4 regions of the Paenarthrobacter sp. AB444 genome follow, and region 2 is predicted to be linked to each of the others. Evidence: riboswitches for the same ligand, from Rfam matches in the RefSeq annotation. Region 2 holds a riboswitch; each other region holds the start of a gene.
What was found. Region 2 has a riboswitch for S-adenosylmethionine ahead of PQ627_RS08050 (DUF1737 domain-containing protein). Riboswitches for the same ligand answer to the same signal wherever they lie in the genome.

Region 1: linked by a shared signal. The riboswitch ahead of metX (homoserine O-acetyltransferase MetX) and the one ahead of PQ627_RS08050 (DUF1737 domain-containing protein) in region 2 are both predicted to bind S-adenosylmethionine.
Region 3: linked by a shared signal. The riboswitch ahead of PQ627_RS15490 (hypothetical protein) and the one ahead of PQ627_RS08050 (DUF1737 domain-containing protein) in region 2 are both predicted to bind S-adenosylmethionine.
Region 4: linked by a shared signal. The riboswitch ahead of PQ627_RS06740 (aminotransferase class V-fold PLP-dependent enzyme) and the one ahead of PQ627_RS08050 (DUF1737 domain-containing protein) in region 2 are both predicted to bind S-adenosylmethionine.

Annotation. Positions count from the first base shown of each region.
Region 1 is NZ_JAQZBY010000013.1:86,280-88,471, forward strand. It holds gene PQ627_RS15820 (bifunctional o-acetylhomoserine/o-acetylserine sulfhydrylase) at 1-917, shown strand, start outside; SAM riboswitch class IV at 1,090-1,207, shown strand; gene metX (homoserine O-acetyltransferase MetX) at 1,222-2,192, shown strand, end outside.
Region 2 is NZ_JAQZBY010000005.1:42,289-44,480, forward strand. It holds gene PQ627_RS08040 (O-succinylhomoserine sulfhydrylase) at 1-489, opposite strand, end outside; gene PQ627_RS08045 (rhodanese-like domain-containing protein) at 492-902, opposite strand; gene PQ627_RS08050 (DUF1737 domain-containing protein) at 899-1,159, opposite strand; SAM riboswitch class IV at 1,173-1,285, opposite strand; gene PQ627_RS08055 (NtaA/DmoA family FMN-dependent monooxygenase) at 1,461-2,192, shown strand, end outside.
Region 3 is NZ_JAQZBY010000012.1:131,928-134,119, reverse strand. It holds gene PQ627_RS15500 (VIT1/CCC1 transporter family protein) at 1-361, opposite strand, end outside; gene PQ627_RS15495 (hypothetical protein) at 621-812, shown strand; gene PQ627_RS15490 (hypothetical protein) at 809-1,132, opposite strand; SAM riboswitch class IV at 1,149-1,268, opposite strand; gene PQ627_RS15485 (sodium:solute symporter) at 1,467-2,192, opposite strand, start outside.
Region 4 is NZ_JAQZBY010000004.1:42,228-44,419, reverse strand. It holds gene hisN (histidinol-phosphatase) at 1-715, shown strand, start outside; SAM riboswitch class IV at 887-1,000, shown strand; gene PQ627_RS06740 (aminotransferase class V-fold PLP-dependent enzyme) at 1,031-2,192, shown strand, end outside.

The sequences.
Region 1 (2,192 bases), on a different contig from region 2:
ACCCGGACAACCTTCAGCAGTGGCGCGATGCCGTGCAGCCGAACACCAAACTCTTCTTCGGCGAGGTTGTATCCAACCCCCGCCAGGACGTTCTGGACATCGAAGGCGTTGCCGGCGTGGCCCATGAAGCAGGCGTGCCGCTGATCGTCGACAACACCCTCTCCACCCCCTATCTGATCCGTCCCATCGAGTGGGGCGCGGACATCGTGGTCCACTCGGCAACCAAGTACTTGGGTGGACACGGGGCAGCCATTGCAGGAGTGATCGTGGACTCCGGGAACTTCGACTTTGGCAAGGACCCGGAGCGCTTCCCGGGCTTCAACACGCCGGATCCCAGCTACAACGGACTGGTCTACGCCCGGGACCTTGGCAAGGACGGGGCGCTCGGCGCAAACCTCTCCTACATCCTCAAGGCCCGCGTCCAGCTGCTCCGCGACCTTGGATCCGCCGTGGCGCCGTTCAACGCCTTCCTCATCGCCCAGGGTCTGGAGACCTTGAGCCTGCGCGTGGAACGCCATGTCGCCAACGCCACCAAAGTGGCGCAGTGGCTGGAAGCCCACGACGACGTCGAATCGGTCGCCTACGCTGGCCTGCCGTCCAGCCCTTGGTACGAACGGGGACAAAAGTACGGTCCCCAGGGCACGGGTGCAATCGTCGCGTTCAACATCAAAGGTGGCGTCGAAGCCGGCAAGCGCTTTGTGGACGGTCTGGAGCTCCACTCCCACGTCGCCAACATCGGTGACGTCCGCTCCCTGGTCATCCACCCGGCGTCGACGACGCACAGCCAGCTGACTCCCGAACAGCAGCTCGTCGCAGGCGTCAATCCGGGCCTCGTCCGCTTGTCCGTCGGCATTGAGCACGTCGACGACATCATCGCCGACCTTGAGGCGGGTTTCCGGGCAGCCAAGGGCGCCTGAGGACGTGTTCCCAGTAGCAGGTTGATACATCGCCGACTGCCGTCCGGACCGACGATTATTCGCCGGACGGCAGTACCGGGTGCTGTTTGGTGAATCAAAACGGCACCTAACGTCACACTGATGTCACATTCTTCGCCAGAACAGTGGAGTTTTTCCTAGACTCTACTTATTAGGTCATGAGTGCCAGCAGACAGCCCCGGCTTGCTGGCCGGCAACCCTCCTTCCGCGGTGGGGTGCCCCGGGTGAGGACCTGGCCTGTTCGCATGCAAGGCGACAGGCAAGCGCGAGGTTAGGTATCAAAGGAATGACCATCACTGCTACAGCCCTTCCCAAATCCGGTGAAGCCGACGGAACAGTCAAGTACGCGGGCGTAGGACCACTGGCCCTGGAAGCCGGCGGCTATCTTCCCGACGTCGTGCTGGCGTACGAAACGTGGGGCCGGCTCAATGCGGATCGCTCAAACGCTGTCCTCATCCAGCACGCTTTGACCGGCAGCACTCACGTTGCCCGCGGGGCCACCGAGGAGGATGGCTGGTGGGAGCAGCTCGTTGGGCCTGGTGCCACCATCGACACCAACCGGTACTTTGTGGTCTCCATCAACATCGTGGGCGGCTGCTACGGCAGCACCGGTCCCTCGACGAAGGCGCCCGATGGAAAGCCGTGGGGTTCCCGGTTCCCACTGATCACACTGCGGGACAGCACGGAGGCCGAAGCCCGGCTCGCGGACCTCCTGGGGATTGACGCCTGGCACGCTGTACTGGGCGGCTCCATGGGAGGAGCCAGGGCACTTGAATGGGCCGTCACTTTCCCGGAACGGGTCAACCGGTGTGCGGTCATCTCGGTCGGGGCTTACAGCACTGCCGAACAGATCGCGTTCGCCCAGGCCCAGACCCTCGCCATCCGACAGGACCCACACTTCAACAACGGTAATTACTACGACGGCCAGGCACCGGAGCATGGACTGGCCCTTGCCCGCAGGATCGCCCACATCACCTACCGTTCCGCGCTGGAACTGGATGTGCGCTTCGGCAGGGAGGCGCAGCAGCAGGAGAGCCCGCTCGCCGCTGCGGTGCTGGGGGAGCGCGGACGCTACCAAGTGGAAAGCTACCTTGACCACCAAGGCACAAAGCTTGTCCGCCGCTTCGACGCCAACAGCTACATCGCCATTACGGAAGCCCTGATGTCCCATGACATCACCCGTGGGCGGGGCACGCTGCAGGAGGCTCTTTCCCGCGCCACCGCCGACTTCTTTGTGGCTGCCGTGAATACGGACAG
Region 2 (2,192 bases):
CGGGTTGGACGGGGATTCGAAGAAGACGGCGGTGGTCGGCTCCGAGAGGGCCTCGCGCCACTGCTCCAAGTCCGGTCCGTCGACAAAGACGGTCTCCACGCCCCACCGCGGCAGGATCTCATTGAGGATCACGAAGCACGAACCAAAGAGGGAACGGGCGGCAACCACGCGGTCGCCGGCAGCCAGCAGGGCACCCAAGGCGGTGAACACTGCGGACATGCCGGACGCCGTCGCAAAGCACGCCTCGGTTCCTTCAAGCAGACGGAGCCGCTCCTGGAAGGTGGCCACGCTCGGGTTGCCGTAGCGGGAGTAGACGAAGCGTTCGTCCTCGCCGGTGAAGGCGCGTTCCGCAGCGGCAGCGGATTCGTACACGAAGCCGGAGTTGAGGAAAACGGGCTCGGCCGTTTCCTGGAAGTTGGTACGGTCAAGTCCACCGCGGACGGCCTGAGTGTCAGGGCTCCAGCCGGCGGCGTCAGGATTGAAAGTCACTTTTAGTCGTTCCCCAAGTTGGTAGGCAGGCCGCGGTTCTTCCAGCCGTTTACAGTGCGTTCGCCGTAACGGTCCGGCTCACCCTCAAAGCCTTCCAGCACGTTGTAGGCGGTGAATCCGGCCTGCGTGGCGGCGATGGCGGCGGCGATTGAGCGCTGGCCCGAGCGGCAGAGGAACACCAGCTCCACGCCGTCGGCTTCGGGAGCCTGCTGCTGCAGCTCCTCGATGAAACGGGAGTTCGGGATGCCACCGGCGAGGTTCCACTGGATGAACAGGGGATCGTTCTCGGTGGCTTTGGTGTCGGGGATGCCGATGTGGGCCCATTCGCCCTCAGTGCGGACGTCCACCAGGATGGCGCCTTGTTCAAGTTTGGCCCACGCGTCGTGCGGGGTCAGGTCACCTGCGTAGCTCATGCGTGGCCCTCGTATGATTCTTCGTAGTTTTCCAACTCGTCCACGGCGCTTGCTACTGCGGCGTCGGAACTGGCGACGGCGGCAGGCAGGATCACGGCCTGGGCGACGATCACGTCGGTGCCGTTGAAGGTTGCTGCGGGATTGCCGTGCAGGACGTAGCCCTCGGCCAAGGCATTGCTGATGCGTTCGCAGAATTCACGGGTGTCGGGACCGGTGATCAGGCGATACGCGAGTTTTTCTTCAGTGGGTTCAGGCATTCGTGGTGCTCCTCAGTCACGCTTGCAGTTCGAATGTCGAATAAGCCGAGTAGTCACCTGAGGCACCCCGCCGCGGGAGAGGGTTGCCGACCAGCAAGTCAGGGCTTAACGCTGGTGCTCATTACTCAAGAAAAACGTAACATCCAAGGCGCCGTCGCCGCATTTGGGGACAGCGCCGCCGTCGTCATGTTGCGTAACCGGTCCCTGGGCGGGCCGCTGAAGTCAGGCCCCAAATGTGACCTCCCGGGAGCATAATTGACGCAGTACGACCCCCTGTAACTTCGTGTGAAATCAGGTCGCGGTGAGCGGACAGAGCAGTTCTACACTCAAGCCCATGCTTCATTTTGGATGGTTCGTGGGCCACGGTTTCGGGGTCCAAGGTTGGGGGACTCCCGGCTACAGCCTGGGCTATGACTGGAAGAAACCCGCCCTCTACCAGGAGGCTGTCCGGGCCTTTGAGCGATCCGGGCTGGACCTGTTCATTATCGAGGATTCCCTGACTGTCCCGGATACCTACGGTGGCACAGCCGAGGTCTCCCTGGCCCATGCCTCCTTTGCGCCCAAGCACGATCCCCTGGCGCTGGTGCCCTACTTGCTCTCCGCCACCGAACACCTTGGAATTGTGCCGACCGTCAGCGCCTCCTTCTACCCACCGTTCACCGCGGCCCGGCTGCTGGCGACGCTGCAGCATTTTTCGGAGGGCCAACTCGGCTGGAACGTGGTCACCTCGGGCAGCGACCTCGCTGCACAGAACTACGGCCTGGACCAGCAAATCGAACACGACCTCCGGTATGAGAAGGCGGAGGAATTCGTCGACGTCGTCAGGCGGCTTTGGCGGAGTTGGGAACCTGGCGCCGTACTTGAGGATGTGGACGCCGGGAGGTTCGCCGACCACACCAAGGTCCACCCCATCAACCATGAAGGCGAGTTCTTCAAAGTCCGGGGTCCGTTGAACACAGCGCCTTTGCCGGAGGAACCTGTCCTGGTTCAGGCTGGGGCTTCACCGCGAGGCAAGGCGTTCGCCGGCGGCCAC
Region 3 (2,192 bases), on a different contig from region 2:
CCTCTGCGCGCTGTGCCAGGGCAAGGACGAAGACGGAACCGAAGTTCCGGGCCAGGAAACCGAGGAATTGGCTGCGGGCCGACGCTGCTTTGGGCATCCCGGCCTGGTCGCCCAGGAGTTTGAGCCAGTGGGCCTCGTGCCGGCCCTCTGCTTCGGCCAGGGCCAGCAGGATCTGGCGTTCCTCGCCGTCGCGGCGCTGGGCAAGTTCGCGGTACACGGCGGCTTCGGCCCGTTCATCGGCCAGGTACTGCCGCCAGCGCCGGATGTCCGACGCCGAGGGCGTGGCGGTGCCTTGGGAATCTGATGATTCGGGGGTGGGATCCGGAGCGGGACTCGACGGACTCTGGGATTCCTGGTGCATCTGCACTTTATCTCCTGTGCTTGGTGGGGTAGTTGCGGCCCCATTGCACGCCCCACACTACCGCTTATCGGCGGGGTTTTTTGGCTGGTATTCCTTAGCTGGAATGTTCGGTGCACCGTAATTTCGGGCGTCGCCTGTACCGTTTTGCGGGCCTTGACCCATGCCTGCCCGGGTGCTCAGATGGAAGGACAGGGGCGGGTTTCATCAACCCGCATTTGGCCACCGGGCTCCCGCGGGCCCACGAGACGGAGGTAGCAGCATGGACACCACCGAATCACACTCGAACTACCCCGAACGCACGACCATCGAGTCGGACCCGGCTTACGACTACGCCGAAGACCAGGAAGTTGACGAGCCCTGGGTGGAGGAAGTGGACGCCCCCGAAGACGACGAACGGGTGGTGCCGATCGATGAGACCGAGGACTTCCGCGAGGAGGACGAGGAAATCTAGGCGCTTTCCCTGCTGAGAATGAAGGCGCATGGCCGGCCTTCCCGTTTGCCCCACGCGGCTACCGTGACCGTCAGCGTCCCCGAAGCCTCACACCACGTGGAAGGCCGGACCGCCTGCGCCAGCGCTGCGGCGATCTCCCGCGATTGTGGATGCCGGAAACACAGGGTCCGGTTCCGGGTCAATATTGTCACCGTGCCGAGGTAAAGGTCGACGGCGGGAATTACCTTGACCGCTGCGGTGCCGGCTGCGGCGGGGGTGCTTTGGGCTGGGGCCGGCTCATGGTGGCTTGGCTGCGTGTGGCTCGGCTCGTGGTACGGCACGGGGTTGCTCCTGTGGAGAGTGCTCTTGCCCGCTCGGTTGTCTCAGGTCCGGGACGGGCCGCTTCCTCATCCGAACCACCCGTGAACATGGGGTTGGTGCATGGCCAGTCGGAGCTTGGCGCCACATCTCTTGAAGCTGGGACAACCCTACCGCACCTTCCGCCCCGTTGTGAGGCCTGCTCTGCGCCCTTTGGGTGGGGTTTGACGCGCAGAGTGGGCCTTCCAACGTGGAAGTCCGTGCGTTGTGAGGCCTGCTCTGCGCTCTTTGGGCCGGGAACGCAAAACGGCGGTGCTGCCCCGCAAAGGGGCGGCACCGCCGTCGTGTATTGCTTGCTTAGCTGTTGCTGCCTACCGGGTGTACTTCCGGCGGCAGTTCCTCCGAGATGGCTCCGGCAACGCGCTTGTCCCAGGCCTCGCGGACGGCTGCGTCCGTGGGCGGCGTCAGCAAGGACACCACGACGTAGATCACCAGCGAGGCAGCAAGTCCCCAGTAGATGGGCTCGTTGGCGTAAACGCCGTCTTCGCTGAGGATGACACCGACCGCGTACATGATGAGCAGGGCCAAGGTCAGCACTGAACCAACCGCCATGGACCAGGCGGCTGCGATACCGGTGCCGCGCTTCCACACCAGGCCACCGAGGATGGCGACCAGCAGGCCACCCACCAGGATGTCGTAGGCGATGGTCAGGGCGACAACCACGTCCTGCGCGGCCATGGAAATAAGCACGGCGAGGACGCCGAGGCCAAGGACCCAGTAGCGGTTTGCCTTGACATCGTGCTCCGGGTTCTCGGTGTCATCGGTGTTGATGTTCTTGCCGAACCAGCTGGCAACGAAAGGCACGACGTCGGCGCGCGCCACTGTTGCGGCGGCGATCAGGGCGCCCGATGCCGTGGACATCATGGCTGCGACTGCTGCTGCCATGACCAGGCCACCGATGCCGACGGGAAGGATGTGGGTAGCGACCTCGGCGTAGACTACATCCTTGCCGAGGTTGGCGACGTCGATGTTGGGCAGTGCAACGCGGGCTGCCAGACCGATCAATGCGCCGGCGATGCCGTA
Region 4 (2,192 bases), on a different contig from region 2:
CGAGACCAAGCCCGACCTCACTCCCGTCACGGATGCGGACAAGGCCGCTGAGGAAGCCATCCGCGGTCAATTGTCGCGCTCACGTCCTCGTGACGCCGTCCTGGGGGAAGAGTTCGGCAGCAGCGGGCATGGCTCGCGACGGTGGATCATCGATCCCATTGACGGCACAAAGAACTTTGTCCGGGGCGTTCCTGTGTGGGCAACCCTGATCGCCCTCGTCGACGAAGGGGAACCCGTTGTAGGCGTCGTCAGCGCTCCCGCCTTGGGCAAACGCTGGTGGGCAGCCAAGGACATGGGCGCCTACATGGGCCGGTCCCTGGCATCGGCAACCCGCCTGAAGGTCTCCAACGTTTCCCGCCTGGCCGACGCCTCCATGTCCTACTCGAGCCTGTCCGGCTGGAAAGAACGTGGAAACCTCGACGAGTTCCTGGGGCTCACCGAGGACCTCTGGCGCACCCGCGCCTACGGTGACTTCTGGTCCTACTGCATGGTGGCCGAAGGCGCGGTGGACATCGCATGCGAACCTGAATTGAACCTCTACGACATGGCAGCCCTGGTTCCGATTGTCACTGAAGCCGGTGGTCGCTTTACCTCCCTGGAAGGGGAAGACGGCCCGTTCGGCGGCAATGCGCTTGCCACAAACTCCATCCTGCATTCGGAAGTCCTGAAGCGCCTTAACCCCGGACTGGATGATCTCCTGCAGCCTCCGGCCTGAGTCCTGGAACATAGAGATCCATCGAATTTTCGACGGCGGTTGCCCCGGTTTTGGGGCGACCGCCGTCTTTTATTCGCAGGAACCCTGACTTTTCAATCCCGCGTAACAAACGGCTTAACAAAACTCCGCGGCTTTGGACCCTTCCGCGGACGTGCCTTAGCCTTTTTTACAGGTCACGAGTGCCAGCGCTAAACCCCGGTTAGCTGGCCGGCAACCCTCCATTCGCGGTGGGGTGCCCCGGGTGACGACCCGGCCGGTCCGGAACGGATGCGGCAAGCGCGGATCCCCTGAGGGGTCCCTCTTGAGTGAGGTCCCATGAGCACTGCCACGTTCAACTCAAACATCGTTTCTTCCTTCATCGAAGACTCCCCCACAGCTGCCGCAGCCCGTCCGCTTGCCGCCGTCACCGGCGCGGAACTGCAGGCTCCATTGATCCAGGGCGGCCACGTCCGCTACGCCAACCTTGACTATGGCGCATCAGCTCCGGCACTCACGGTTGTTTCCGCCTACCTCAACGAGGTCCTGCCCTACTACGCCAGCGTCCACCGCGGGGCCGGATTCGCCTCGCAGATCAGTACATCCGTGTACGAGAACTCGCGGAACATCGTCCGTGAGTTTGTTGGCGGCCGTGCCGATGACTCCGTGATCTTCACCCGGAACACAACGGACTCACTGAACCTGCTGGCTGGCTGCCTGCCCCACCTCAATGGCCAGTTCGCTGGCGAGGTCCTGTACCTGGACATTGAGCATCACGCGAACCTCCTGCCCTGGCAGGGCGTCCCGCACCGCAGCGTCGTTGCGGAGTCCACCTTGGCCGGCACCGTCGAGAAGATTGAAGCCGAACTGGCCCAGGGCGGTATCAGCCTGCTCGCAGTAACCGGCGCCTCGAACGTTACCGGTGAGATCCTGCCGATTGCCCGGCTGGCCTCCCTCGCGCACCAGTACGGCGCAAGGATCGTCGTGGATGCCGCACAGCTCGCTCCGCACCGCCGCGTCAACATCGCAGAGGCGGACGTGGACTACATCGTATTTTCCGGACACAAGCTCTATGCTCCGTTCGGCGCAGGAGTCATTGTGGGCCGCGCGGACTGGCTCGACGCCGGCGTCCCCCACCTGGCAGGTGGCGGTGCTGTCCGCGAAGCCCGCCTGGATTCGGTCAGCTGGGCCACAGGTCCGGCACGGCACGAGGGCGGCTCCCCCAACGTTCTCGGAGCGGCGACACTCGCCCGAGCCACCCAGGTCCTGGCTGGCCTGGACGAGGACGCCTGGCACGCCCACGAAGCCAGCATCCGCAGCTACCTCGTTGAGGGCCTGGAAGCCATCGACGGCGTAACGGTCCACCGGATCTTCAGCGACTCCGAGGACACCATCGGCGTGGTCAACTTCTCCGTCGAAGGATTCGACGCCGGGCTGGTCGCCGCGTATCTGGCCGCCGAGCACGGAGTGGGTCTCCGCGATGGCCGTTTCTGCGCGCACC